2 regions of the Pseudomonas sp. MTM4 genome follow, and region 2 is predicted to be linked to the other one. Evidence: predicted binding sites of a transcription regulator. Region 2 holds the regulator's gene; the other holds the start of a gene.
The links. The regulator LexA, encoded in region 2, represses DNA repair genes until DNA is damaged. The targets are predictions, from matches to a motif close to CTGTNTNNNNANACAG.
Positions count from the first base shown of each region.

Region 1 (15,208 bases), 1.9 Mb from region 2:
GAACCCGGCTGCCACAAGACAGCCGGGTTGGGTGCAACATTTCAGTCATTTAAAAGCCTTAGCTAGTGCTCGCCAGCGGGGCCACCGATTGGAGCCTGCGGGCGATCGCCTTCAGGCTGAACGGGCGTTCCCGTTGGGCCTGAACCGTCCTGCCAATCGCGAGGCTCGCGCGGGGTTCGCCCCGCCATGATGTCGTCGATCTGGTCGGAGTCGATGGTTTCGTATTTCATCAGCGTCTCGGCCATCACATCGAGCTTGTCGCGGTTGTCAGCCAGAATCTGCCTGGCCGTGTCATAGCAGTGATCGATGATGCTGCGTACCTCAAGGTCGATCAGCTTGGCTGTATCCCCGGAAACATTGGTGTGCTGACTGCCGGCACTGCGCCCAAGGAATACTTCGCCTTCTTCTTCGGCGTACATCAGAGGACCGAGCTTTTCGGATAAGCCCCACTTGGTGACCATGTTACGGGCCAGCTGGGTAGCGCGCATGATGTCATTCGATGCACCGGTCGTAACACCATCGAAGCCAAGCGTCATCTCCTCGGCGATACGACCACCGAACAAGGAGCAGATCTGACTGATCAAAGCACGCTTGGACAAGCTGTAGCGGTCCTCCTCGGGAAGGAACATCGTGACGCCAAGCGCCCGACCACGAGGAATGATTGAAACCTTGTAAACCGGATCATGCTCAGGAACGACGCGCCCAACAATGGCGTGACCCGCCTCGTGATAGGCAGTATTGAGGCGCTCCTTCTCAGACATGACCATGGATTTGCGCTCGGCGCCCATCATGATCTTGTCCTTCGCCAACTCGAATTCTTTCATTTCAACCAGGCGCTTACCAGCGCGCGCGGCGAACAGCGAGGCTTCGTTGACCAAGTTGGCCAAATCGGCACCCGAGAAGCCAGGAGTACCACGAGCGATCAACGCCGGCTCGACACTGTCGCCGAGCGGAACCTTGCGCATATGAACTTTAAGAATCTGTTCGCGACCACGAATATCGGGCAATCCAACCACCACTTGGCGGTCAAAACGACCAGGGCGCAGCAATGCCGGATCGAGTACGTCAGGACGGTTGGTTGCAGCAATGACGATGATGCCGTCGTTCATTTCAAAGCCGTCCATCTCGACCAGCAGCTGGTTGAGCGTCTGCTCGCGCTCATCATGACCACCACCCAGACCTGCGCCACGGTGACGACCGACGGCATCGATTTCATCGATGAAGATGATGCACGGCGCGTGCTTCTTGGCCTGCTCGAACATGTCGCGCACACGGCTCGCGCCCACACCGACGAACATTTCGACGAAGTCGGAACCGGAGATGGTGAAGAACGGAACCTTGGCCTCGCCAGCGACCGCCTTGGCCAGCAATGTCTTACCGGTACCTGGCGACCCCACCATCAACACACCGCGCGGAATACGGCCACCAAGGCGCTGGAACTTGCCTGGATCGCGCAGGAACTCGACAAGCTCGGTTACTTCTTCCTTAGCCTCGTCGCAGCCGGCGACGTCGGCAAAAGTGGTCTTGACCTGGTCTTCGGACAGCAGGCGCGCCTTGCTCTTGCCGAAGCTCATCGGCCCGCCCTTGCCGCCCGCTCCGCCCTGCATCTGACGCATGAAGAACATGAAAACCGCGATGATTACCAAGATCGGGAAACTAGCGACCAGCAACTGCGTCCAGATGCTCTGCTGCTCCGGCTGTTTGCCTTCGATCACCACATTGTTATTGATCAGATCGCCAATCAGACCGTTGTCCTGAATTGCCGGACGAATCGTCTTGAAGGTTTCACCATCACTGCGTTTGCCGGTAATGACGAAGCCGTCGACGGTCACGCGCTCCACCCCACCTTCCTTCACCTGCTCGATGAAATCAGAATAATTGAGCGTCTGGGGCTCGGTCGGGCTGGAAAAGTTGTTCATCACCGTCACCAGGACAGCGGCAATGATCAACCACAGAATCAGGTTTTTTGCCATGTCGTTCAATTCACTACCCTCTAGAGCGAGCTCGTTGTCGAGAGCCCGCATGACGGCCGATGGTTCGCTCTCGGCCTAACTTACTACACAACGTTACTGAACGGGCAGCTTGGTCTGTAACCCGATATGAAACATGCTAGCCCGTAATCCTGCAGTTGGCGCCAGCCGGAATCGCTATCAGACCACTGGAGCAGGGGCTCCGAGGGACTACTCCTCGCCACGATAGCCACGCGCCAACAAATACTGTTCGCGTGAGCGATCCCGTGAAGATAGAGGCTTGCGCATCTGCACCTTGTCGAAGTTCTGCCGCACGTCCTTCAGGTAGGCATCGAAACCCTCTCCCTGAAAGATCTTGATCAAAAAATCGCCACCGGGGCGCAATACACGCATCGCCAAATCCAATGCCAGCTCGCAGAGAAACATCGCGCGCGCCTGGTCAGCTACTTTCACCCCACTCATATTGGGGGCCATATCCGAAATCACAAGGTCGACTTGCGTATCACCGATGGCCTGGAGAATTTCTGCGAAGACCTCCTCCTCGGTAAAGTCCCCGAGCACGAAGGTCACATCGGCAATGCTGTCCATCGGCAGGATGTCAGAGGCTATCAGGCGGCCGCGGTCACCGATGACACGACTGGTGACCTGAGACCATCCTCCCGGAGCCGCCCCCAGATCGACCACCGTCATGCCCGGGCGCAGAATCCGGTCCTTTTCCTGGATTTCGAGCAATTTGTAGCTAGCCCGTGAACGATAGCCATCGCGCTGCGCCATCTTCACATAGGGGTCATCGAAATGCTCTTTCAGCCAACGCGGGCTGGTCTTGGAACGTGCCAAGCTGATACCTCATCTGTGCGGCTCAGGACGTGTCAGTTACACTAGCCGCCGTTTTCAAGAGTTCTGACGCAAGGGTCGAATTATGCCGCTCACCAACGAGCAGAAGAAACAGTACAAATCTATCGGCCATCATTTGAAGCCGGTTTTGATCGTGTCCGAGAACGGCCTGACCGAAGGCGTGCAGGCCGAACTGGAGCGCGCTTTGAACGATCACGAGCTGATCAAGGTACAGCTGCGAATCACCGAGCGCGACGATCGCCATGCGGTAATGGAAGAACTCTGCAAGATCGGCAGCTGCGAACTGGTTCAATCCATCGGCAAGATGGCATTGGTCTACCGGAAGAATCCGAAAGTAAACAAGCAACTATCGAATGTGCATCGCTTTCAGGGCTGAACCGCTTTCGCCTTCAGCGCCTTTAGCCTATCGCTCCCGTCCGGGAGCGACCTGCAGCACCAGCATCAGCCCGCACAACCCCATTACCAAATAGCTGAAAACCAACCAGTACGCTGATTCAATGACGCCTGCGCGCACGACGAAGTGGCTCGCCGCAAGCAGCAATACGGTCAACAACAATTGACCACGCACATCTCGCCAAAGACTGCGAAAGCCTTCGGACTGGATTAATACAATTGCCTGCAGCCCGACACAGAACGCAGCAAAGCCCACCAGCAGTGGCCGAAGGCTGGATGCAATCTCTTCGATCAATAGCGGCGCCAGGCCAATTTTTGCCAGCGCCGGCAACACCACGAATTGCAGTAACCAAAGGCCGCCGACCCAGAACGTCTGGGCCAGCTGCCAGCTGATCACCCCGGCGCGCATTGATTGGCGGTCAGATATGGCGAACCTCGACGATCTCGTATTCCACCACACCGCTAGGCGTCTTAACTGCCACCACATCGCCCTCTTCCTTGCCCACCAGGGCACGGGCGATGGGCGAGCTGACAGATAGTTTGCCGCGCTTGATGTCGGACTCATCGTCACCAACGATCTGGTACGTCACGGTTTCATCCGTTTCGACGTTGGCAATGTCAACGGTGGTGCCGAAAATTACCTTGCCTGTATGAGGGATGCTGGCGATGTCGATGACCTGAGCATTCTGCAAACGGCCCTCGATGTCACGGACACGCGCCTCGACCATACCCTGCTGCTCCCGAGCGGCATGGTATTCGGCGTTTTCCTTGAGATCTCCCAACTCACGCGCTTCGGCGATGGCCTGGGTAATCTGCGGACGCAGCTCGGTTTTCAGATGTTTGAGTTCCTCTTCCAGGGCTCGCGCACCCTGGACAGTCATAGGGTATTTAGTCATGCCTTGATTCCTGCGTGGAGGTCTTGCAAGCGGCGCACGGATTTCTCGGGACCGAACCTGAGCGCCTCACAGATCGCCTGGCCACCTGCGAGCGTGGTGGTGCAGCAGATCTTGTGTTGCAGAGCATTACGGCGAATCGAGTAGGAGTCAGCAATGGACTGACGCCCCTCGGTGGTGTTGATGATCAGGGTGACTTCGTCATTCTTGATCATGTCGACGACATGCGGGCGCCCCTCGGTCACCTTGTTCACCCGGCGCACTGGCAGTCCGGCAGCTTCGATGATCTTGGCGGTGCCGGCCGTACCAACCACCTCGAAACCGAGCTCGATCAGATCGCGCGCGACCTGAGCCACGTGGGGCTTGTCGTCGTCACGCACGCTGATAAACGCGCAGCCGCTGTTCGGCAGAATCTCGCTCGCGCCCAGCTGCGCCTTGGCGAAGGCTTCGGCGAAGTTGTCACCAACGCCCATTACCTCACCGGTGGACTTCATTTCCGGACCAAGGATCGGGTCGACGCCCGGGAACTTGGCGAACGGGAACACCGCCTCCTTGACGCTATAGAAGTTGGGAATGATCTCTTCGGTCAGTCCAACTTCTTCCAGCGTTTTGCCCGCCATGACACGCGCGGCAATCATCGCCAACGACACACCGATGCACTTGGAGACGAAGGGAACGGTACGCGATGCACGCGGGTTCACTTCGATGACGAAGATATCCTCGCCCTGAACCGCCATCTGCACGTTCATCAGACCGACAACCCCGAGCTCCAGAGCCATTTTCTTGACCTGATCGCGGATCTCGTCCTGGATATGTGCCGGCAGCGAATACGGCGGCAACGAGCAAGCCGAGTCACCGGAGTGCACACCCGCCTGTTCGATGTGCTGCATGATCGCCCCGATCACCACATGCTCGCCGTCGCACACCGCGTCGATATCGACCTCGATAGCGCAATTGAGGAAATGGTCGAGCAACACTGGGCTGTCATTGGAGACCTTCACCGCTTCGCGCATGTAGCGACGCAGCTCTTCTTCTTGGTAGACGATTTCCATCGCACGCCCGCCAAGCACGTAGGACGGACGCACCACCAGCGGGTAGCCAATGACCTTAGATGCGGCCAGCGCCTCTTCTTCACTACGCGCAGTCGCGTTTGGCGGCTGGCGCAGATTGAGGCGCTCGACCATCTGCTGGAAGCGCTCGCGATCTTCGGCACGGTCGATGGCGTCAGGGCTAGTACCGATGATCGGCACACCAGCTTCTTCCAGCGCACGAGCCAATTTCAGTGGGGTTTGGCCACCGTACTGAACGATCACGCCCTTGGGCTGCTCGACGCGGACGATTTCCAGCACGTCTTCCAGCGTCACCGGCTCGAAGTACAGACGATCCGATGTGTCGTAATCGGTCGAGACGGTTTCCGGATTGCAGTTGACCATGATGGTCTCGTAACCGTCGTCGCGCATCGCCAGCGCCGCGTGTACGCAGCAATAGTCGAATTCGATGCCTTGGCCGATACGGTTAGGCCCACCGCCGAGAATCATGATCTTGTCGCGGCTCGACGGATTGGCTTCGCACTCTTCCTCGTAGGTCGAGTACATGTAGGCGGTGTCGGTGGCGAACTCGGCCGAACAGGTATCGACGCGCTTGTAGACCGGCAACACCTTTAGCTTCTGGCGATGGTTGCGCAGGTTCTTCTCGGTCACGCCAAGCAGCTTCGCCAGACGCGCATCGGAAAAACCTTTGCGCTTGAGCTTGTACATCACATCGCGGTCGATGCTGGACAGGCCCATGGTCTTGATGCGTTCTTCATCCTTGATCAGATCTTCGATCTGCACCAGGAACCATTCGTCGATCCGGGTCAGATCGAACACCTCCTCCACCGACTTGCCGGCGCGGAAAGCGTCGCCCAGATACCAGATGCGATCAGCACCAGGCACAGTGAGCTCACGCTTGAGTGTGCTCTCGCTTTCCGGATCGGCCAAATCCAGCTTCGGATCGAAGCCAGCAACACCAACCTCCAGACCGCGCAGCGCTTTCTGTACCGACTCCTGGAAGGTACGACCGATGGCCATGACCTCACCGACGGATTTCATCTGAGTGGTCAGGCGAGCGTCGGCCTTGGGGAATTTCTCGAAGGCAAAACGCGGGATCTTGGTAACGACGTAGTCGATGGCCGGCTCGAAGGACGCCGGGGTGCGACCGCCGGTGATGTCATTCGACAGTTCGTCGAGGGTGTAACCCACCGCCAGCTTGGCGGCGATCTTGGCGATCGGGAAGCCCGTGGCCTTGGAGGCCAGCGCCGAGGAGCGCGACACGCGCGGGTTCATCTCGATAACGACCATGCGGCCGGTGTTCGGGCAGATGCCGAACTGCACGTTGGAGCCGCCGGTTTCCACGCCAATCTCGCGCAGCACCGCCAGGGAGGCGTTGCGCATGATCTGGTATTCCTTGTCGGTGAGGGTCTGCGCCGGGGCGACGGTGATGGAGTCACCTGTGTGTACACCCATCGGGTCGAAGTTCTCGATGGCGCAGACGATGATGCAGTTGTCCTTCTTGTCGCGGACCACCTCCATCTCGTATTCCTTCCAGCCGATCAAGGACTCGTCGATCAGCAGCTCGCTGGTCGGCGACAGATCGAGACCGCGGGCGCAGATCTCTTCGAACTCTTCGCGGTTGTAGGCGATGCCGCCACCGGTGCCACCCATGGTGAACGATGGACGGATGATGCAAGGGAAGCCGACTTTGTCGAGCACACCGTAAGCTTCGTCCATGTTGTGCGCGATGCCGGAAACCGGGCATGCCAGGCCGATGTTCTTCATCGCCTTGTCGAAGCGCGAGCGATCTTCAGCCTTGTCGATGGTGTCGGCGTTGGCGCCGATCATCTCGACGCCGAACTTTTCAAGCACGCCATGCTTTTCCAGATCCAGCGCGCAGTTCAGCGCGGTCTGGCCGCCCATGGTCGGCAGCAGGGCGTCGGGACGTTCTTTCTCGATGATCTTGGCCACGGTGGCCCACTTGATCGGCTCGATGTAGGTGGCGTCGGCCATGGCCGGATCGGTCATGATGGTGGCTGGATTGGAGTTCACCAGAATGACGCGGAAACCTTCCTCGCGCAGTGCCTTGCAGGCCTGGGCGCCGGAATAGTCGAACTCACAGGCCTGGCCGATGACGATGGGGCCAGCGCCGAGGATCAGGATGCTTTTGATATCTGTACGTTTTGGCATGGTCTACTCTCGAATCCTTTGGTCAGTCGGCAGGCTTAACGGCGCTTGGCCATGGCTTCGATGAATCGGTCGAATAGCGGCGCTACGTCATGCGGGCCTGGGCTGGCCTCGGGGTGACCCTGGAAGCTGAAGGCCACCTTGTCGGTGCGCTCGATGCCTTGCAAGGTGCCGTCGAATAGCGACTTGTGCGTGGCGCGCAGGTTGCTTGGCAGACTGGCTTCGTCTACGGCAAAACCGTGGTTCTGGCTGGTGATCATCACCACGCCTGTGTCCAGGTCCTGCACCGGATGGTTGGCACCGTGGTGCCCATTGGGCATCTTCACTGTGGTCGCGCCGGAAGCCAACGCTAGCAGCTGATGGCCCAGGCAGATGCCGAGTACCGGTGTATCGGTTTCCAGGATCTCCTGGATGGCCTTGATGGCGTAATCGCACGGCGCCGGATCGCCCGGACCGTTAGCCAGCAGGATACCGTCGGGATTCAGCGCTAGCGCTTCGCTGGCAGGCGTCTGCGCTGGCAGGACGGTCAGACGGCATCCACGCGCAACCATCATGCGCAGGATGTTGTATTTCACCCCGTAATCGTAGACCACCACGTGGTACGGCAGCTCGCTGGCCGGAGTTTCCGCGTGCTGGTCGTTTTCCAGGCACCACACGCTGGAGCGCCATTCGTAGCGTTCCGTTACGCTGACTTCCTTGGCCAGGTCCATGCCCTTGAGGCCTGGAAAGCTTCGCGCCAGCTCTAACGCCTTCTCTTCGGTCGCATCTTCACCCGCCAGGATGCAGCCATCCTGAGCGCCCTTCTCGCGCAGGATACGGGTCAGGCGGCGCGTGTCGATCCCAGCGATGGCGACGGTGCCGTTCTCCTTGAGATAGTCGGGCAGCGACTGCTGGTTGCGCCAGTTGCTGGCCAACAAAGGCAAGTCGCGAATGACCAGGCCGGCGGCCCAGACCTTCCAGGATTCGGCATCGCCAGGGTTGGTCCCGGTATTACCCACATGCGGGTAAGTCAAGGTCACGATCTGCTTGGCGTAGGACGGGTCGGTGAGGATTTCCTGATAGCCGGTCATGGCGGTGTTGAACACCACCTCGCCGATGGTCTGACCATCGGCGCCGATGGATTCGCCGCGAAAAATGCTGCCATCGGCAAGGGCCAGAATGGCTGGCGTAGGGGCTGGCTTAGTCAAGAGACCTCCCAAAGATCAAGGCTGAAGCAGGCGCAGATTGTAAAAAAGCGGGATGACGTATGAAGGTCATCCCGCTTTTTATTGGAGTCATTCTGCGCAACTTTTAGTGGACACACTAAAGCGGGAAGCTTACAGAAAACCCCTCTTGCGGTCCAGCCGCAATCCACCCGACGGCGAATCAGCGCAAGCCAAGCACGTCCTGCATGTCGTACAGCCCGGCCGGCTTTTCATCCAGCCACAAAGCTGCGCGTACCGCGCCCTTGGCGAAGGTCATGCGACTGGAGGCCTTGTGAGTGATTTCGACCCGCTCGCCTTCGGCAGCGAACAGCACGGTATGGTCGCCCACCACATCACCGGCACGCACCGTGGCGAAGCCGATGGTGTCCCGCTCGCGCGCGCCGGTTTGGCCTTCGCGCCCATAGACCGCGACCTTGCGCAGATCGCGCCCCAGCGCCTCGGCGACCACCTCACCCATGCGCAGCGCAGTGCCGGATGGCGCATCGACCTTGTGCCGGTGATGCGCCTCGATGATCTCGATGTCAGCCTCGTCGCCCAACACACGGGCCGCAGTATCGAGCAGCTTCAGACAGAGGTTGACCCCAACGCTGAAATTGGCGGCAAAGACAATGGGAATATCCTTCGCAGCGGCAGCCAGGCGTTCTTTTTCAGCGTCGGAAAAACCGGTCGTACCGATCACCATCGCCTTGCCGGCACGCCGGCACACGTCCAGATTCTTCAAGGTGACCGAAGGGTGGGTAAAGTCGATCAGCACGTCGAACTCATCTGCCACCTTGGCCACGTCACCAATCAGCGGCACCCCCAGACGCCCGATCGCCGCCAGCTCGCCGGCATCGGCGCCGACCAGCGTACTATCAGGCCGATCGATCGCCGCGGTAAGTCCGGCGGCGCCAGCGGTCTGCTGCACCGCTTCGATCAGGGTCTTGCCCATGCGCCCAGCGGCGCCCATCACTGCAATACGTCGCATAACAAAGCTCCAAGCTGGAAAGCCTGAAGCTGAAAGCTGCTCCGGCGCGCTTCAGGCTTCCGGTTTCAAGCTTCCAGCTTCCGCTCAGACATCGCCGAAAAAGCGCTTCACACCTTCGAACCAGCCGCTGGCCTTGGGCGAATGAGAGGTGTCGCCCTGCAGCGTGCCGCGGAATTCCTCGAGCATTTCGCGCTGGCGCTTGCTCAGGTTAACCGGTGTTTCCACCGCAACCCGGCACAGCAGGTCGCCCGCCGCACCACCGCGCACCGGCGCCACACCCTTGCCACGCAAGCGGAACTGCTTGCCGGTCTGGGTGCCCTCGGGGATCTTCAACTTGACGCGACCATCCAAGGTTGGCACTTCCAGTTCACCGCCCAGCGCCGCGTCAGCAAAACTGATCGGCACTTCGCAATACAGATGCTTGCCGTCGCGCTGGAAGATCGCGTGCTCTCGCACGTTGACCACCACGTATAGATCACCCGCCGGGCCACCTTGAGTTCCGGCCTCGCCCTCGCCGGTCAGGCGAATGCGGTCACCCGTATCGACACCCGCCGGCACCTTCACCGACAGCGTCTTTTGCTCTTCAACACGCCCCTGGCCATGACAGCTGCCACAAGGGTCGGAGATCATCTTGCCGCTGCCATGACAGCGCGGGCAGGTTTGCTGAACGGAGAAGAAGCCCTGCTGCATGCGGACCTGACCGATGCCACCGCAAGTAGTGCAAGTAACCGGACTGGTGCCCTTCTTGGCGCCGGAGCCATCGCAGGTCTTGCACTCGGCAAGCGTCGGCACACGAATGGTCACGGTGGTGCCGCGCACGGCCTCTTCCAAATCCAGCTCGAGGGTGTAACGCAAATCGCTGCCGCGCTGCGCACCACCACGGGAGCTGCCGCGGGCACCAGTAAAGAAATCGCTGAACACGTCGCCGAAAATGTCGGAGAAATTGGCGCCGCCATAGGCTGCACCCGCGCCGGCTCCCATCTGCGGATCGACACCGGCGTGGCCGTACTGATCGTAGGCCTGGCGCTTGCTGGCGTCCGAAAGCACTTCATAAGCCTCGTTGGCTTCCTTGAAGCTCTCCTCGGCCGCCTTATCCCCTGGGTTGCGATCGGGGTGGTGCTTCATGGCGAGACGACGGTAAGCCTTTTTCAGCTCCGCCTCGCTGGCGCCACGCTCGACGCCCAGCACTTCGTAATAATCACGTTTGGCCATAAATTTCCTGAACCTTCAAATTCGTACCCTCCAGACACGCCGACGCGGGAGCAAGCCCCCGCGCAGCGATCTGGCCCGCCCGAACGCAGTCGGGACGGACTGGAGCGGAGTAAGCCAGGCTTACTTGTTGTCCTTGACCTCTTCGAACTCGGCATCGACCACGTCGTCACCAGGCTGCGCATTGTCACCGGCCGGCTGGCCTTCGCCACCCTGAGGCTGTTCGGCATACATTTTCTGCGCCAGGGGTGTAGAGGCCTGGGACACCGCCGCGATTTTCGCCTCGATCTCGGCCTTGTCGTCACCCTTGATAGCAACTTCCAACTCGGCAAGGGCCTTCTCGATGCTGGCCTTGTCTTCCTCGGTGGCCTTGTCGCCAGCCTCGGTGATCATCTTGCGAGTCGCATGGACCAACTGGTCACCCTGATTGCGCGCACCGGCCAGCTCTTCGAACTTGCGGTCTTCCTCGGCGTTGGCCTCGGCGTCGCGCACCATCTGCTCGATTTCTTCCTCGGACAGACCGGAGTTGGCCTTGATCACGATGGACTGATGCTTGCCGGTGGCCTTGTCCTTGGCGGACACGTGCAGGATGCCGTTGGCGTCGATGTCGAAGGTGACTTCGATCTGCGGCATGCCGCGCGGTGCCGGCGGGATCTCGGCCAGGTCGAAACGACCCAGTGACTTGTTGCCGCTGGCCTGCTTGCGCTCGCCCTGCAGCACGTGGATGGTCACGGCGCTCTGGTTGTCATCGGCAGTGGAGAACACCTGCGACTTCTTGGTCGGGATGGTGGTGTTCTTCTCGATCAGCGCGGTCATCACGCCACCCATGGTTTCGATACCCAGGGTCAGCGGGGACACGTCCAGCAGCAGCACGTCCTTGACGTCACCGGCCAGTACCGCGCCCTGAATGGCAGCGCCCATGGCAACGGCCTCGTCCGGGTTGACGTCTTTGCGCGCGTCCTTACCGAAGAACTCTGCAACCTTCTGCTGCACCAACGGCATGCGGGTCTGACCGCCGACCAGGATCACATCGTCGATCTTCGATACATCGATACCGGCATCCTTCAGCGCGATGCGGCAAGGTTCGATGGTGCGCTGCACCAGATCCTCGACCAGCGCTTCGAGCTTGGCGCGGGAAATCTTCACGTTCAGGTGCTTCGGACCACTCGCATCGGCAGTGATGTACGGCAGGTTGACGTCGGTCTGCTGGCTGGAGGACAGCTCGATCTTGGCCTTCTCAGCAGCTTCCTTCAGGCGCTGCATGGCCAGCGGGTCGCCCTTGAGGTTCATGCCGCTTTCTTTCTTGAACTCGTCGACGAGGTAGTCGATTAGACGGATGTCGAAGTCCTCACCACCGAGGAAGGTGTCGCCGTTAGTGGCCAACACTTCGAACTGGTGCTCGCCATCGACTTCAGCGATCTCGATCACCGATACGTCGAAGGTACCGCCACCCAGGTCGTAGACGATCACGGTGTGGTCGCCCTTGGCCTTGTCCATGCCGTAAGCCAGTGCTGCCGCTGTCGGCTCGTTGATGATGCGCTTGACGTCCAGACCAGCGATGCGACCGGCATCCTTGGTGGCCTGGCGCTGGCTGTCGTTGAAGTAGGCCGGTACGGTAATCACCGCTTCAGTGACCGGCTCGCCGAGATAGTCTTCGGCAGTCTTCTTCATCTTCTTGAGGATTTCCGCAGAAATCTGCGGCGGCGCCATTTTCTGACCGTTCACTTCCACCCAGGCGTCGCTGTTGTCAGCCTTGACGATCTTGTACGGGACCATCTGAATATCTTTCTGCACGACTTCTTCATCGAAGCGGCGGCCGATCAGACGCTTCACTGCGTACAGGGTGTTGTGCGGGTTGGTCACGGCCTGACGCTTGGCAGACTGGCCGACCAGGATCTCGCCGTCGTTTGCATACGCGATGATCGACGGCGTGGTACGACCGCCTTCAGCGTTCTCGATGACCTTGGCCTTGCCGTTTTCCAGAATAGAGACGCAGGAGTTGGTGGTCCCCAGGTCGATACCGATGATTTTGCCCATTTATCTATCTCCGAAATCTTGGATGAAATCCGCGCCTGTTTACCGGCTGCGGGTAACACAAAAACGCTTGGCTACCAGATGGGGGTCCGCAGCCGAAATTCAAGCCTTCTCGTCGATCGAAGGCGGGGTTTGCGCCGGCGCCTTGCTGACGACGACCATTGCCGGGCGCAACAGGCGGCCATTGAGCAGATAGCCCTTCTGGAAGACCTTGAGCACGCTGCCAGGCTCAGCGTGGGTGCTTTCTTCCATTGCCATGGCTTGATGATGCTCGGGATTGAAGGGCTCGCCTTGCGGGTCGAGCTGCGTCAGCTGATGGCGTGCCAGTGTGTCGAGTAGCAGTTTGAGCGTCAGCTCGAGACCTTCACGCACGGCCTTGACGGCCTCTTCATCTGGGCTCGACAGCTCGAGGCCGCGCTCCAGACTGTCAGCCACCGCCAGCAGATCACCCGAGAATTTTTCCAGTGCGAACTTGTGCGCTTTCTCCACGTCCTGCTCGGCGCGGCGGCGAATGTTCTGCAACTCGGCGGCAACCCGCAGAGACTGGTCCTGCGCCGCCGCCAGCTGCTCCTCGAGCGAATGCACGCGCGCAGCCAGATCCTCGGTCACCTCGGCTTGCAATTCCTCGCTCTCTTCAGGGTTCTGGTTGTCCAGGTTCTGCTCGTCGGCCATGCGATCCTCCTCATCAAAACGTCAGCGGGCTGTCGAACCCGCGCTTGTGCCGCTATATGGGGGCACGGAATCCTGGTTCAAGGGGCGGCCAGCAAGCTAAACGCATGAGCGGCTCGAGCTGCATCGAGATGCTTTACCTTTGTATTCCCTCTCGAGCTTGCAGCTTACGGCTCGTCACTGCTTTTTCTTCCTGCTTGAAGCCGCCTCAAAAACTACTGTATAAATAGCCAGCCACGCTTTCGGGAGCCCTGCCATGCTGGTTCATCTGTCCGTCCATAATTTCGCCATCGTCGAACACCTCGATCTCGAACTGCAGCGCGGCATGAGCGTGATCAGCGGGGAAACCGGCGCCGGCAAGTCGATCATGCTCGATGCCCTCGGGCTTACCTTGGGAGATCGCGCCGACAGCAGTGCGGTGCGCATCGGCGCGGACAAGGCCGACATCCTTGCTAGTTTCGATCTGGACGACATACCCGATGCGCGTGCCTGGCTCGCCGAGCGCGACCTGGACAATGACGGCCCATGCATCCTGCGCCGCGTCATCACCGCCGAAGGCCGCTCGCGGGGCTACATCAACGGCACCCCCTGCCCGCAGGGCGACCTTAAGGCACTCGGCGAGCTGCTGATCGATATCCACAGCCAGCACGAACACCAGTCGCTGCTGAAAACCGATACCCACCGGCGCCTGCTCGACGAATACAGCGGCAGCCAGGAACTCGCGCGCCAGGTACAGCTGGCCGCACAGCGCTGGCGCCAGACCCGCCAGACACTCGAACGCCTGAGCAATAGCAGCGACGAGCAGCGCGCACGCCATCAGCTCCTCAGCTATCAGTTGGAAGAGCTGGAAAATCTCGCCCTTGGCGAAGGTGAACTGGGACAACTGGAACAGGAGCACAAGAACCTGGCCAATGCCGAACAGCTACTCGGCGCCTGCCGCCAGGTCATGGACATGTGCAGCGAGAGCGATGCCGGTAACGTGCTGTCGGCACTGACGGGCAGCCTGCAACGCCTGTCCGCTTTCCAGAACCAGCCCGGCGCACTGGCTGAAGCGGTGAATCTGCTGGCCAGCGCGCAGATCCAGGTCGAGGAGGCCATGGGCGAACTGAATCGTTTCGTCGATCATTTCGATGCCGACCCCGAGCGTCAGCAGACACTGGAAGAAAGGCTGGACAACATTTATACCCTGGCACGCAAGCACCGCGTACAACCAGGCGAACTGCCCCCCTTGCAGCAGCGCCTGTTGGAAGAGCTCGAAAGCCTGAACGCTGATGACGAAGCGCTGGAGCGCCTGAGCGAGGAGCTGGCCGCCTACAGCCGGCATTATCAAGACAAGGCATCCGAGCTGAGCAACGCTCGCCGGCAAGCAGCCGAGACGCTCGCATCTTCGGTGGAGACGGAAATCCAGCGCCTAGGTATGCCGGGTGGCAAGTTCAGAGTCGTGCTCAAGCCCTGCACTGAAGGCGAGCACCTTCCATACGGGCTGGAACAGGTGGAATTTCTCGTCAGTGCCAACCCTGGCCAGCCACTGCGTCCGCTGGCGAAGGTCGCTTCCGGCGGCGAGCTGTCGCGAATCAGCCTCGCGATCCAGGTGATCACCGCGCAGACTTCACACGTACCGACACTGGTGTTCGACGAAGTCGATGTCGGCATCGGCGGTCCTACCGCTGAAGTGGTAGGTCAACTGCTGCGCCGCCTCGGCGAACAAGGACAGGTGCTGACCGTTACCCATTTGCCCCAAGTTGCTGCCCAGGGGCATCACCACCTGTTCGTGCACAAAGCACGCGGCCAGAAC
Region 1 is NZ_CP048411.1:1,945,822-1,961,029, forward strand. It holds gene folP (dihydropteroate synthase) at 1-49, opposite strand, end outside; gene ftsH (ATP-dependent zinc metalloprotease FtsH) at 63-1,973, opposite strand; gene rlmE (23S rRNA (uridine(2552)-2'-O)-methyltransferase RlmE) at 2,181-2,807, opposite strand; gene GYM54_RS08910 (YhbY family RNA-binding protein) at 2,890-3,201, shown strand; gene GYM54_RS08915 (DUF4149 domain-containing protein) at 3,229-3,627, opposite strand; gene greA (transcription elongation factor GreA) at 3,638-4,114, opposite strand; gene carB (carbamoyl-phosphate synthase large subunit) at 4,111-7,332, opposite strand; gene carA (glutamine-hydrolyzing carbamoyl-phosphate synthase small subunit) at 7,368-8,516, opposite strand; gene dapB (4-hydroxy-tetrahydrodipicolinate reductase) at 8,695-9,501, opposite strand; gene dnaJ (molecular chaperone DnaJ) at 9,586-10,713, opposite strand; gene dnaK (molecular chaperone DnaK) at 10,834-12,747, opposite strand; gene grpE (nucleotide exchange factor GrpE) at 12,847-13,416, opposite strand; gene recN (DNA repair protein RecN) at 13,670-15,208, shown strand, end outside.
Region 1: a site for LexA is predicted at 13,632-13,647, ahead of recN (DNA repair protein RecN). Genes of this name have one in related genera too.

Region 2 (15,208 bases):
ATTGGCGCGTGCGGATGTGGAATCCTGGCGGAGCAATTTGAAGGATCTGGCCTTGCGCTTCCGCGAATCGCTCACCGAGTGGTGAATGGAAAGCCTTGTGCGGCTTTCCGGGGCTGCGTCATGTGTTGTGCTTGACCCGCAGGACCAGAGCGATGCCGCCCAGGATTGCAACACCGGCAATCAAGAGTTGGACGGTTAGCGTTTCCCCGAGCAGCAAGCTGCCCGCAAGCGCAGTGATAAGCGGCACACTCAGCTGCACGCTGGCGCCCTGAATAGCCGTAAGGCCAGGTAACGCGGCATACCAGATCGCGTAGCCGACACCCGATGTCAGCCCGCCGGATAACAAGGCGTATATGACTCCTGCGCGGTCCCATTCGAGCCCATCCAAAGCCAGTAGGCAAAGCACGGCCATGAACGGCAGGCTGCGAATGAAATTCCCAGCGGTGGCGGCCAGCGGATCGGGCGCGCCTTTTCCAAGCAGCGAATAGGCTGCCCAGGTGACACCTGAAATTACCATCAGCAACGAAGCCGATAGCGGCGGCATGCTCGTGCCGGGTAGAAGGATTGTGACCAGTCCCCCTGCAGCCAGTACCAGCCCGGTGATCTGCAGGCGGGATAGCCGCTCTCCTGTGATGAGACCCCAGACAATCATGCTCAGCTGCACGGCACCGAACAGCATCAATGCTCCAGCGCCAGCATCGAGGTGCAGATAGGCATACGAGAACGCTGCAGCATAGGCAAAGAGCGCGAGGGCGCCGTACCAGCCGCCAGCTGCAGCCGAAGGGCCGTTACGTAGCCGTAGCAGTAGCCACAGCACCAGCGCCCCGGCCAGCAGGCGCAGCGCGGTAAAGCTTGTAGGGTCGACCTGACTGTCACGTAATGCGGCACGGCAAAGCAGCGAATTGCCAGCAAAGGCGAGCATGGCCAATGCGGTCAACAGTAAGGTTCTTGTGCTCATCCTGAGTACCTTGAAGCGGCTAGGGCTGTCCTGACTGCTGTCCGGACTTCTATAAGGTCCCATCCTACTGTGTCGCTGATCGACGGCGCACCTGCTTTAAGCCCACCGCTCCATGATGAGCACGGCACGGTTCTCACGTGGAGAAGCCAAGGGCAGCCGACAAGTCGGTCGGCTGTTACAATGCGCCGTTTCACGGGGAGCAGACTCATGCCAACATCGTTTCTGGAAATCGTCGAGCTACCCGACGGTACCATCGTGCTGCGTCGTGCTGAGGATGAGGGTGTTCTGGTCACGCTGGATTTTTCCGACGATGCCAAGGTGTTCCTGCAAGGTCAGCATGTCGAAATCGCCAAGGCGATGTTCAATGTCGGCGTGCAAATGGCGGGACGAGTATCGGAAGGGGAGTTCGAGCGGGAGGAAGAGGGGCCGCGCGTACTACATTGAGACGGCTGCCTGGTTGCCTTTGCGGTTGGGTGGGTTTCGGCACTTCCTTATGCCGAGCAGCTGGGGTCAGTTTCCCAAGCGTATGTTCAAGCTGCGCGCGCTACCTTGGTCCGCTGCCGCGCGGAGTTTCAGCCGACCATGTTTGTCGAGGCGCGGCAGCCAGGTGATGACCGTATGGCTGCAGCCTGACATGAGCGCTTTGCATGCAAGCTCAAGAGCACCTTGCGTTTCTCGAGCTTGCAACAACAGAATGCGGTCGCGGTTGAGTCCGGTATCTCGCAGCCAGCTTTGTGAAAGCGATGCGGGTGGCGCAATCAGTGTTAGCCAGCGCGTATCGGCAGCTTCGCTAAGATCTCGAAGGATGGATGCGAGCAGCAGGTGACAGTGATCACTACTACCGCTCAGGGTCATTTCGCTCAGGCTGTCATCGGTTTCTTTTGACTTGCTGCGGACGACTTCCTGAATTGGCATCAAGCGATGTGCAATCAGGCCTTCGAACAAGGACAGCTGCGGTGGTTTGCCTGTGGTGGGCTGGGGGTGGTACTGCATCAACCTCTCCTTGGCAGGCTGTTGAAACTGCCTGCATTGCCAATACTTCGTTAAAAACAGCCTCAGGCGCTCATTCAAACAGTCAGCTCGTAAGCGAGGCCGGTCCGCATCTTCGGCTGTTTTTCCGTAGGTCGTCGCGCCTCGTCTTGCCTACCTTTTTTAACGGTCTGTTAGCGGCGTATCACACCGACACTCAACCCTTCGATAATAAGCTCTTGTTCCTTGAGATCGATTTCGATTGGGGCAAATTCAGGGTTTTCGGCCAGTAGCCAAACCTTGTGGCCCTCACGCTTGAAACGTTTCACAGTGACCTCATCATCGATGCGGGCCACAACGACCTGACCGTTGCGCGCTTCTCGTGTGGTATGGACGGCCAACAGGTCTCCGTCAAAAATGCCGATGTCTCGCATGCTCATACCGTGCACGCGCAATAGGTAATCGGCTTTCGGGTGAAAGAATGTCGAATTGATTTGGCAGGACTCTTCTATATGTTGCTGAGCCAGAATGGGCGCGCCAGCGGCGACTCGCCCAATGATCGGCAAGCCGCTTTCCTCGGCTGCGGGTTCGAAGCCGGGAATACGTATCCCGCGCGATGCGCCAGGCGTCATCTCGATAGCGCCTTTTTTGTTCAGCGCTTTCAGATGCTCTTCGGCCGCATTGGGCGATTTGAATCCCAGCTCTTGAGCGATCTCCGCCCGCGTAGGTGGGTAGCCGTTGTCTTCCAGGCAGCGCTTGATGAACGAAAGAATTTCCGACTGGCGAGGGGTCAGCTTGATCATGAGCGTCTCTGTGCTTTTATACAGTGCCTGGGATTATATACAGTGCCTGATGCTTGGCAATCGTTGTTTGGTGGGGAGCTGGAGGAGCGTGCCGCTAACTTTGGTTGAAAGCGAAAGCGTTCAGGCGCTTTGATGGTTGACTTGATGTGGGCTGAAACGTAAGTTTCAAACAAGTGTTTGTCGGAGGAGGGGGCATGGCGCAGTCTGAAACAGTGGAGCGTATTCTTGACGCAGCGGAACAGTTATTCGCTGAGAAAGGCTTCGCCGAGACTTCGCTTCGTCTTATCACCAGTAAGGCCGGGGTGAATCTGGCTGCGGTGAACTACCACTTCGGTTCGAAGAAGGCCCTGATCCAGGCGGTCTTCTCGCGTTTTCTCGGCCCGTTCTGTGTGAGTCTCGAGCGTGAGTTGGACAGGCGTGAAGCCCAGTCCGACAGAAAGGAAAGTCTCGAAGAGCTGCTGGAGATCCTCGTCGAGCAGGCGCTGGCGGTGACGCCGCGCAGTGGCGACGACCTGTCGATCTTCATGCGCCTGTTGGGCCTGTCCTTCAGCCAGAGCCAGGGCCACCTGCGGCGATACCTCGAAGATATGTATGGCAAGGTCTTCCGTCGCTACATGATGCGGGTGCATGAGGCTGCCCCTTCGATTCCGCCGATCGAACTGTTCTGGCGCGTACATTTCATGCTCGGCGCGGCGGCGTTCAGCATGTCGGGCATCAAGGCGCTGAGGGCGATAGCCGAGAACGACTTCGGTGCCAGAACGTCCATCGAGCAGGTCATGCGGATGATGGTTCCGTTTCTGGCGGCCGGTATGCGAGCTGATTCCGGCGTGGACGATCCCGACCTGGCGCAGGCTCACGCCATTGCCCGTCGCAATGCATTGGCAATGCCGGCCAAGAGTTGAGGTGCACGGTTTGGGAACGATCGGCTAAGCTTGCCGCCCATGTCTGATCTCGATTTACTCCATATCTCAATTGCCGACCAGCTGCTCTACGGATTTTCCGAAGGCAGGCTGCGCCTCAGGCTTCCCGTGTCGACCGCCCTTAATGGTGCGGGGGAACGCAACGGTTCCGGTTGTACGCCGCGTGGCCTTCACCGGGTGCGCGCGCGCATCGGCGAAGGATTGCCGGCCGACGCTGTTCTGCGTGGCCGCCGTTGGACTGGCGAGGTCTGGAGCCCGGAACTGCATGATTGCTACCCAGGACGCGATTGGATACTGACCCGCATTCTTTGGCTCAGCGGTTGCGAGCCCGGATACAACCGAATGGGCGCGGTCGATACCTTCCGTCGATACATCTATTTGCATGGCACGCCTGATTCAGAGCCCATGGGCGTACCGCTCTCTCACGGCTGCATCAGGCTGCGCAATGCCGACTTGCTCGATCTGTTCCCGCGGGTGCCGGCTGGTTGTGCCGTACAGATAGGCGAAGCGGCATGCCCCGATTGGTCGAGCGCAACGCTGAATTAAGGATCTGCTCAATATCATGCAAGGTTCATTGATGCTGGACATCGCCGGCACTTGGCTGACCGCCGAGGATCGCCAGTTGCTGCGTAAGCCGGAAGTAGGCGGGTTGATTCTGTTCGCGCGCAATATCGAAAACCCGCGTCAGGTGCAGGAACTCTGCCGTGCGATTCGGGCTGTACGGCCTGACATTTTGCTTGCGGTCGATCAGGAGGGCGGACGCGTCCAGCGGCTGCGGCGTGATTTCATTCGCCTACCGGCGATGCGCGAATTCGCGTTGCGTGCTGATGCCCAGCAATTGGCGGAAATCTGCGGTTGGGTGATGGCTACGGAAGTGCTGGCGGTTGGGCTGGATTTCAGCTTCGCGCCAGTGCTCGACCTCGATCATCAGCGCAGCGCAGTGGTTGGTCCACGCGCTTTCGAGGGCGATCCGCAACGCGCTACCGAGCTCGCGGGCGCGTTCATCAAGGGTATGCACAGCGCTGGAATGGCAGCCACAGGCAAGCATTTTCCGGGCCATGGGTGGGCCGAGGCTGATTCGCACGTGGCGATCCCGGTCGATGAGCGAGGGCTCGAGGCGCTTCGCCAGCGTGACCTGATCCCGTTCCGGCGGCTAGCTGGCGAACTGGATGCGGTAATGCCGGCCCATGTGATTTATCCACAAGTAGACGACAAACCGGCTGGTTTCTCTCAACGGTGGCTCCAGGACATCCTGCGCAAAGAGCTGGGTTTCCAGGGCGTGATCTTCAGCGATGATCTGTCGATGGCTGGTGCGCATGTCGCGGGTGATGCGGCGAGTCGCATCGAGGCAGCGCTTGCGGCGGGCTGCGACATGGGGCTGGTGTGTAACGACAGGGGTGCAGCTGAACTGGCACTGTCGGCGCTGCAGCGTCGCGGCGCGCAACCGTCACCGATGCTGGCGAAGATGCGCAGTCGTGTTTCAGGCTCGCTGGAATACAAGCAGGATCCGCGTTGGCGCGCATCGATTGCCGCGCTCAAAGCAGCCGAATTGATCGTTTGACCAAGGAAACAAAGATGACAGTCCACGCCATTATTGGCGGCACCGGGCTCACCGAGCTGCCGGGGCTCAGCCTGCATGAAGCTGTACCCATGGAAACGCCCTACGGCCCGCCATCAGCGGAAATTCTGCGCGGGAAATATGCTGGTCGAGAAATACTCTTTCTGGCGCGCCATGGTCATCCGCATCGCATCCCGCCGCATCAGGTGAACTATCGCGCCAACTTATGGGCGCTCAAGCGCGCCGGGGCGCAGGCGATCGTCGCGGTGAACGCCGTCGGCGGCATCCATTCGGCGATGGGGTCGGGCCACTTGTGTGTACCGCATCAGCTCATTGATTACACCTATGGGCGTGAGCACACCTTCTTCGAGGGCGACATCAAGCACGTCACTCACGTCGATTTCAGCTACCCCTACGACGAACCGCTGCGTCAACGTCTGATTGCCGGTCTGGCTGCCGAGGGCTACCTATTCAGCAGTCATGGCGTTTACGGCTGTACCCAGGGGCCGAGGCTGGAGACAGTGGCCGAAATTGCCAGAATGGAGCGCGATGGGTGCGATATCGTCGGCATGACCGGCATGCCCGAAGCGGTGCTCGCTCGCGAGCTTGAGCTGCCGTACGCCTGCCTGGCACTGGTGGTCAATCCGGCCGCCGGCAAAACCATCGGTGTGATCACAATGGCTGAAATCGAAGCGGCGCTGGCGGAAGGGATAGTCAAGACGCGGGCGGTGCTTGCACGAGCGCTTGGTTGATTGAATGCAGACGCAGCGGCGTTCCTGGGGGAGGCCGAAAGGTGAGCAGAGCGCGACGGGACCATGGCAGCGGCAGGAGTAGCAAAGACGTAGCAGGGACATGCTAATTTCGCCATACACCCATTGCAGCTGATCTGCCGCTTGCTACACTTGGCCGTCCTTTGGAGTACCGGAATGCTTTGCCACTCACTTATAAGAAGAATATCGAGAGCAGTGGTTTTGCTGGGTCTGCTGTCTGGCCTTGCGGGTTGTTCGACCTGGTTCAGCGGCGATTTCAAAGATCCTCGGGTTCAGCTTACCGATGTTGAGATCATCAAGGCGAGACTCCTTGAGCAGCAGTTCATGCTGCGTTTTCGCATCGACAATCCCAATGAGCAGAGCCTACCTGTACGTGGCCTGATCTATAGAGTTCATCTCAACGACATTGAGCTGGCGAGCGGCGAGTCCAGCGGCTGGACGACAGTTCCCGGTCATGGCTTCGACTACTACGAAGTGCCCATCCACACCAATCTCTGGCGGCATATGAAGTACATCGTGCGCTTGCTCGAGAAGCCGGATCGGCCGATCGCCTATCGTCTGGATGGTGAGCTGAAAACTGGTTTGATGCTCGGGCGACGCGTGCACATCTCCACCAATGGCGAGATAATCCCCGGCAACTTTATCCCGGAGTAGCGACACCTCATGAACCACGAAACCCACGTGCACGGTCCCGATTGCAATCACGACCACGATCACGACCATGCACCTCATGTTCACGGCCCGCACTGCAATCACAGCCATGATCCGGTACGCAATCCGCTGAAGGATGTCGGCCGCAACGACCCTTGCCCCTGCGGTAGCCAGAAAAAATTCAAGAAGTGCCACGGAGCCTGATCCGCTCATGACGCCCCTTGCCATTGTGCTGTTCGTTGCTGGCCTGTTGCTGATTGTGGCGCTGGCTGGATACGCTCTGCATCTGTGGCGCAGGGTCTGGCGCAGAGAGCAACAACTCGCGGCCCTGCAGGCGCAGCAGCAAGTGGCGCTTGCGGCTGATCTGCGCGTGCTCGCCGGCAGCCTGCTCGACGAGCAGGTGCCGCTGATCGAAGGCGCGATTCGGATCAAGGTTCTGCTGGACAATTACGATTCGAACCTTGGGCAGGATCCGCGCTGCCAAGTATTTCAGACGCTCTTCGAGGCAACCGAACAGGTACCCACGCACGCCGCCTGGAAAGCCTTGGACAAAACCGAACGCCGCCGTCACGAAGCCAACTTCAGTGCGCTCGAACTGCAACACAAGGCAGCGGCTCGCCGGTCCGCTCGCTGGTTGCTCGACGACGTCTTGCCGAAAGCTCGGGAAGCCGCCTGAGCGCGACGGCATACGCATCGCATCCTCTATCCTGTCTATTCCTCATGCCCTGCCTGCAAGGAGCCATCATGTCTCTGCGTCTGCCGTTCGTTCTGTTTCGCCTGACTCTGGGCGCTGCATTGATCACTGGCGGCCTCAGCGGTTGTCAGGCCTACCTGGACAGTCGCTACAGCGACAGTCTTCCGCCCTCACATGGCGTCCAGGCAATTACCGGTCTGGACAAGAGCGTAAGTATTCGACGCAACACGCTGGGAATGCCGTTGATCGAGACGGCGACGTTCCACGATGCGTTGTTCGGCCTGGGTTATGTCCATGCCACTGATCGCTTGAGCCAGATGGTCAGCTTGCGTCTCATTGCTGAAGGGCGGCTTGCAGAGATGGCTGGGCCTGGTGTGCTGGATATCGATCGCTTCATGCGCGCTGTCGATCTTCGAAAAAGCGCTGCCGTGCTCTATCGCGATGCGTCGCCGCGCATGAAGCGCTTCTTCGAAGTCTATGCGCGAGGCGTCAATGCATACCTGTTCCGCCATCGCGACAGGCTGCCGATGGATCTGGCTGCCGCCGACTACACCCCTGAATATTGGAAAGCTGAGGACTCGGTGCTGGTGTTCTGCCTGCTGAATTTCGGCCTGGCGGTGAATCTGCAGGAAGAAATCGCGTCGCTGGTCATGGCGCAGAAAGTCGGCAGCGACAAGCTCGCTTGGCTGATGCCCGTCTATCCTGACGAGGCGCTGCCATTCGAAGAGGCCCAGAAGCTTAAGGGACTCAAGTTGAGTGGAGACATACCGGGACTTGCTGCGCTCGATAACGCTGCTTCCCAGGTTGCCTCACTGAACATGCTGGGTGTCGCCGCTTCGAACAACTGGGCCGTATCCGGCAGCAACACCCGCAGCGGCAAACCGCTGATGGCCAATGACACGCACCTGCCGTTGTCGTTGCCCTCTTACTGGAATTTCGTGCAGATCCGTTCGCCTAGATTCCAGGCTGCGGGGGTGACGATCGCAGGCGTGCCCGCCGTGGTCGCGGGCTTCAACGGCAAGCTCGGTTGGGGCATGACGATGGTCATGGGAGATAACCAGGATCTGTTTCTGGAGCAGGTACGCCGTGAGGGTGGCCGCTTGCTTTATCTCGCCGATGGTAAATGGGTGCCTGCCCGAGAGCGCCACGAGACTTTTTTCGTCAAAGGTGGACGGCCGCAGCGCGAGACAGTTTACGAGACCCGTAATGGCCCATTGCTGAACAGCGTACTGGGCGAGCGCAAGCATCCGTTGCAACCTTTGCAGCTGAGTAGCGGTTACGGGCTTGCGCTGAAAACCACGCAGTTCGAAGGCGATCGGTCGCTGGATGCGTTTTTCGACCTGACTCGCGCGCAATCGGTGGATCAAGCGTTCGAGGCGGCTCGTGAAATCCGTGCCGCGGCACTCAATATCGTTTTTGCCGATGAGCAGAGCACCGGCTGGCAGGTGACCGGGCGCTATCCCAATCGTCGCGAAGGCCTGGGTCTTATGCCGTCACCAGGTTGGGAGGGCCGCTACGACTGGGATGGCTTCGCCGATCCCATGCTGCACCCCTATGATCAGGACCCGCCACGAGGCTGGCTGGCGACTGCCAATCAGCGCACCGTCGCCAAAGGCTACGGCATGCAGTTATCAAACTCCTGGTTTTACCCGGAACGTGGCGAGCGCATTGCCGAGCTGCTTGCTCAGGGCAAACAGGACAGCCGCAGTGCAATCGCCATGCAATACGACCAGACCACGACCTTTGCTGCCAAGCTGCAAACGATGCTGCAGGCGCCAGGAATGGTCGAGTCGCTGAAAACCGCCATCGATACGCTCGCCGCACCTGAGCGAGACAGGGCGCGCGAGGCGCTTACGAGCCTTCTGAGGTTCGATGGTAAGCTCGCCGCAAACTCCGCCGACGCCGCTCTGTATGCCGCCTTCCTGACGGAGTCGGCGCGACAGACCTTCCTCGACGAACTCGGGCCGGACACCAGTGCTGCATGGAAGGGACTGGTGGATATCGCCAACACATCCTACTCGGCGCAGGCGGACCACTTGCTCGGTCGCGACGACAGCCCGTTCTGGGATGACCTGAGCACGCCGCTAAAAGAGGACAAACCCGCCATTCTGGCGCGCTCCCTGGCAGCGGCAACCAAACGCATGGAAGCCGCCCAGGGGCTGGATCGCGGTGCCTGGCGCTGGGGTGGCTTGCACAGCTACACCTGGCAAACCGGGACCACACAGCTGGCGCCCTACATGTCGGCCAGTCAGCGTGCTGGGATCAACGCCATCGCCAACTATCTCGACCGCGGCCCGTTCGCGGCGGGAGGCGATCACAGCACCCTGAACGTTTCGGCTTATCGCTGGGGCGACAACTTCGATACCTGGTTGATCCCGGCCATGCGCATCATCGTCGATTTCGGACGCGATGAACCGATGATGGGACTTAACAGCTCCGGTCAGTCAGGTAATCCGGCCAGCCCGCACTATGCCGACGGTATCGATGCGTGGTTGAAAGGCGGATACATGAGCTTTCCGTTCAAGGCCGAGAATCTGGACAACGTCTACGGTACTCAACGGCTATTGCTCACCCCGGCGCGCCAGTAGCGCCGGGTCAACCTAGTGCGGTACCCGGGTCACTTCCAGCACGGTGATGGACGCCGGATCAGGGTAGTGCCAGCGCACATCGATGTCCCACAGGCGCGTGCCGTAACGGCGTGCCGGTGAAGGCGTCTGATAGGCCGGTCTCGGGTCCTGAGCCAGACACTGTTCGATCAACTCCTGCAGCGGCTCGCCCAACCGCAGGGCTTCGCTACGGGCCTGTTGCAGACTCGCCTCGGTCCAGTGCACGGTTATCGGCTCCGGCGCATCGGTCGCCAAGCCGTTGTACGCATTGGTGATTGCATCGGCATACGGCACGTAAGGTTTGATATCCAGCACCGGCGTGCCGTCCAGCAGATCGATTCCCGACAGCTGCAGACGGCCAGGTGCGATCCCTTCCAGCCTGACCACCGATTGTCCAATCCCATTCGGGCGGTGCGTGGAACGGGTCGCAAAGACGCCCACCATACGGTTGCCACCTAGTCGCGGCGGACGTACCCGCAGGCGTGGCTCGGCTTCCAGCGTCTGATGGAAGAGAAATAGCAGCCAGACGTGACTGACCTGTTCGAGGCCTTCGATCGCATGGGCCTGGTCGAACGGCGGCAGCAACTCAAGAACGCCACGTGCCGCGGGCGCCAGTTGCGGCTGCCGAGGAATGGCGAACTTCTCCTTGAAGCAGGAGCGGATGAAACCAATGGGCGATACGGAATAGGACATGCGCGTGCTGTATGCGGTGAAGAAAGCGGCCATCTTACCTGCTGGCGCAGGGTGGTATGTTCAATGGCTGCGCAGCAGGCACCTCCGAAGGGAGGCTTGCCAAATAATCTTTCCATCCGCCCACAAAAAAGCCCCGGTATGAACCGAGGCTTTGAAGTTTGGCTCCGCGACCTGGACTCGAACCAGGGACCCAATGATTAACAGTCATTTGCTCTACCGACTGAGCTATCGCGGAACAGCGGTGCGTATCCTACTGTTTACAAAAGGGAAGTCAAGTCCTTGCCGATCAGATCACCTGCACGATGGCGTCGGTGACGTGGTCCAGGTTGTTGTGGTTAAGCGCGGCCGCGCAGATGCGTCCGGTGCCGATGGCGTAGACGCCAAACTCGACGCGCAGGCGCTCGACCTGAGCGGCGGTCAGCCCGGAATAGGAGAACATGCCGCGCTGCTTGGCGACGAAGCTGAAGTCCTGTTTGGCGCCTTTCTCGGCCAGCAGGCGGACCATGGTCAGGCGCATTTCGCGAATGCGGGTGCGCATCTCGCCCAGCTCGGCTTCCCACATGGCGCGCAGTTCCGCGTTGTTAAGCACGGCGGAAACCACGGTGGCGCCGTGAGTCGGCGGGTTGGAGTAGTTGGTGCGGATCACGCGCTTGATCTGCGACAGCACGCGGGTCGACTCTTCGCGGCTCTGGGTGACCATCGACAGCGCGCCGACGCGCTCGCCATACAGCGAGAAGGATTTGGAGAACGAGCTAGAGACGAAGAAGGTCATGCCGGATTCGGCGAATAGGCGCACCGCAGCGGCGTCTTCCTCGATGCCGTCACCGAAGCCCTGGTAGGCGATGTCGATGAAGGGTACGTGATCTTTGGCACGCAGGACTTCCAGTACCTGCTTCCAGTCTTCGGGCAGCAGGTCGACGCCGGTGGGGTTGTGGCAGCAGGCGTGCAGCACGACGATGGAGCGGGGCGGAAGATTCTTCAGGTCTTCGAGCATGGCTGCGCGGTCGACGCCATGAGTGGCGGCATCGTAATAGGCGTAGTTTTGTACGGCGAAACCGGCGGATTCGAACAGGGCGCGATGATTTTCCCAGCTGGGGTTGCTGATGGCGACCACGGCATCCGGCAGGATGCGCTTGAGGAAGTCGGCACCGATCTTCAGCGCGCCGGTGCCGCCTAGGGCTTGGCTGGTCACTACGCGGCCGTCGGCCACCAGCGCCGAATCCGCGCCGAATAGCAGTCCCTGAACCGCCATGTCATAGCTGGCGATCCCTTCGATGGGTAGGTAACCGCGCGGTGCGTTCAGCTCCAGGCGTGCCATTTCTGCAGCGGCAACTGCGCGCAACAGAGGAATGCGGCCTTCTTCGTTGTAATAAACGCCAACTCCCAAGTTGACCTTGTTCAGCCGCGTGTCGGCGTTGAAGGCTTCATTGAGGCCGAGAATCGGATCGCGCGGCGCCATTTCGACAGCAGAGAACAAACTCATGGTGGGGAGGCTCGAAGAGAAGAAGGTGAGTGATACAGCACCCTCGCTTCGCGCTGAGGGCGGTGCGCAAACGGGGCAGGAGTATAGCCGCACCGGTCCTCGGTCGCGAGATGCCGGGGCGGTTTTTCTGACAGAATTGGCGCCCTTCGACAGCGCAGGGTTCCGCCTGGCATCGCTTCCGGATGGCACCCAAAATGTCACAATCGGCGCTCCAGCCGGTCCGCAACTCCAGAGGTCGTTATGTCGCAATTTGAACTGGTCACCCGTTTCAAACCCGCCGGTGATCAGCCCGAAGCCATTCGGCAGATGATCGAAGGCATCGAGGCCGGGTTGTCGCACCAGACGCTGCTGGGCGTGACGGGCTCGGGCAAGACCTTCAGCATCGCCAACGTGATCGCTCACGTGCAGCGCCCGACGCTGGTGCTGGCGCCGAACAAAACACTGGCGGCGCAGCTTTACGGTGAGTTCAAGGCGTTCTTTCCGCGCAACGCGGTGGAGTATTTCGTCTCCTACTACGACTACTACCAGCCCGAGGCCTATGTACCGTCGTCTGACACCTTCATCGAGAAGGATGCCTCAATCAACGACCATATCGAGCAGATGCGCCTGTCGGCGACCAAGGCGCTGCTGGAACGCAAGGACGCCATCATCGTCACCACGGTGTCCTGCATCTACGGCCTGGGTGATCCCCAGTCGTACCTGAAGATGGTGCTGCATGTGGACCGCGGCGACCGGCTCGATCAGCGTGAGTTGTTGCGCCGTCTGACCGGTCTGCAATACACCCGCAACGATATGGATTTCGCCCGTGCGACCTTCCGTGTAAGGGGAGACGTGATCGACATTTTCCCCGCCGAATCCGACCTGGAAGCGGTGCGCATAGAGCTCTTCGATGACGAAGTGGAAAGTCTGTCGGCCTTCGACCCGCTGACCGGCGAGGTCATCCGCAAGCTGCCACGCTTCACCTTCTACCCCAAGAGCCACTACGTAACGCCGCGCGAAATCCTGCTGGAGGCGGTGGAAAAGATAAAGGTCGAACTCAAGGACCGGCTGGACTACCTGCGCAGTCAGAACAAGCTGGTGGAGGCGCAGCGCCTGGAGCAGCGCACCCGCTTCGATCTGGAAATGATCATGGAGCTGGGTTACTGCAATGGCATCGAGAACTACTCACGCTACCTCTCGGGGCGCGACAGCGGCGAGGCGCCGCCAACGCTGTACGACTATTTGCCGGCCGATGCGCTGCTGGTGATCGACGAATCTCACGTCAGCGTGCCGCAGGTCGGCGCCATGTACAAAGGCGACCGCTCGCGCAAGGAAACCCTGGTGGAGTACGGCTTCCGCCTGCCGTCGGCGCTAGATAACCGGCCCATGCGCTTCGACGAGTGGGAGGCGATCAGCCCGCAGACTATCTTCGTTTCGGCCACGCCGGGCCCTTACGAAGCTGAGCACGCCGGGCGTGTGGTCGAACAGGTGGTGAGGCCTACGGGGCTGGTCGATCCGCAAATCGAAATACGACCGGCGCTGACTCAGGTCGATGATCTGCTATCGGAGATCACCAAGTGCGTGGCCAAGGAAGAGCGCGTGCTGGTTACCACCCTGACCAAGCGCATGGCGGAGGATCTGACCGACTACCTCGGCGACCACGGCGTGCGCGTGCGCTACCTGCACTCGGATATCGATACCGTGGAGCGGGTGGAGATCATCCGCGACTTGCGCCTGGGCGTGTTCGACGTATTGGTAGGCATCAACCTGCTACGCGAAGGCCTGGACATGCCGGAGGTGTCGCTGGTGGCGATCCTCGATGCGGACAAGGAAGGCTTTCTGCGTTCCGAGCGTTCGCTGATCCAGACCATTGGCCGTGCGGCGCGCAACCTCAACGGTCGGGCGATTCTCTACGCCGACAACGTGACCGGCTCGATGCAGCGCGCCATCGATGAAACTGAGCGCCGGCGCAACAAGCAGATCGCCTTCAACGAGGCTCACGGCATCGTGCCCAAGGGGGTGTTCAAGGATGTGCAGGACATCCTCGAGGGGGCCACCGTGCCGGGCTCGCGCAGCAAGAAGCGCCGCGGCGAGGCCAAGGCGGCGGAGGAGGCGGCGCGTTACGAAAACGAGCTGCGTTCGCCTAGCGAGATCACCAAGCGTATCCGACAGTTGGAAGAAAAGATGCTTGCCTACGCACGCGACCTGGAGTTCGAGGCCGCCGCGCAGACGCGCGACGAGATACACAAACTGCGCGAGCGGTTGTTGCAGGTGTAGGGGGGAAGAAGCGGGACGTTGCAGCGGTTGCAACACGTAGCCAAGTGGGTTGGATTAGCCGAGGGCGTAATCCGGCGTTCTCGGATCAAGCTTCATGTGTGCAGGCGGATGTGGCCAGTTCGCAGTAAACGATGGAGGCGCCTTCGGCGATTCCATCCGAACTGGAGCGTCTTACGGCGTGCCTGTTACCATTCATCCCTTCGATTTACGTTCGTTCGAGATCTTTCATGACCACCGTTCGCACCCGCATCGCGCCATCTCCCACTGGCGACCCGCACGTCGGCACAGCCTATATCGCGCTGTTCAACCTCTGCTTCGCCCGCCAGCATGGTGGTCAGTTCATTCTGCGTATCGAGGACACCGACCAGTTGCGCTCGACCCGCGAATCCGAACAGCAGATCTACGATGCCCTGCGCTGGTTGGGCATCGAATGGGACGAAGGCCCGGACGTCGGCGGCCCGCATGGCCCCTACCGGCAGAGCGAGCGTGGTGAGATCTACAAGAAGTACTCGGACGAACTGGTCGCCAAGGGCCATGCCTTCCCGTGCTTCTGCAGCGCCGAGCGCCTCGATCAGGTGCGCGCCGAGCAGATGGCCAATAAGGAAACCCCGCGCTACGACGGGCACTGCATGCACATCGCGCCAGCCGAGGCGCAACAGCGCATCGCCAGTGGCGAATCCCACGTGATCCGCATGAAAGTGCCCAGCGAAGGCATTTGCCAAGTGCAGGACATGCTGCGCGGCACCGTCGAGATCGGCTGGGACCGCATGGACATGCAGGTGCTGATGAAGGCTGATGGCCTGCCAACCTATTTCCTCGCCAACGTGGTCGATGACCACCTGATGGG
Region 2 is NZ_CP048411.1:4,951-20,158, forward strand. It holds gene GYM54_RS00020 (DUF6586 family protein) at 1-85, shown strand, start outside; gene GYM54_RS00025 (DMT family transporter) at 119-958, opposite strand; gene GYM54_RS00030 (hypothetical protein) at 1,166-1,402, shown strand; gene sulA (SOS-induced cell division inhibitor SulA) at 1,469-1,951, opposite strand; gene lexA (transcriptional repressor LexA) at 2,122-2,730, opposite strand; gene GYM54_RS00045 (TetR/AcrR family transcriptional regulator) at 2,925-3,632, shown strand; gene GYM54_RS00050 (L,D-transpeptidase) at 3,672-4,196, shown strand; gene nagZ (beta-N-acetylhexosaminidase) at 4,213-5,211, shown strand; gene GYM54_RS00060 (S-methyl-5'-thioinosine phosphorylase) at 5,226-5,960, shown strand; gene GYM54_RS00065 (LEA type 2 family protein) at 6,135-6,632, shown strand; gene GYM54_RS00070 (SEC-C metal-binding domain-containing protein) at 6,642-6,833, shown strand; gene GYM54_RS00075 (DUF2489 domain-containing protein) at 6,841-7,305, shown strand; gene GYM54_RS00080 (penicillin acylase family protein) at 7,374-9,911, shown strand; gene tsaA (tRNA (N6-threonylcarbamoyladenosine(37)-N6)-methyltransferase TrmO) at 9,924-10,622, opposite strand; tRNA gene GYM54_RS00090 (tRNA-Asn) at 10,782-10,857, opposite strand; gene GYM54_RS00095 (amino acid aminotransferase) at 10,909-12,105, opposite strand; gene uvrB (excinuclease ABC subunit UvrB) at 12,346-14,361, shown strand; gene gltX (glutamate--tRNA ligase) at 14,589-15,208, shown strand, end outside.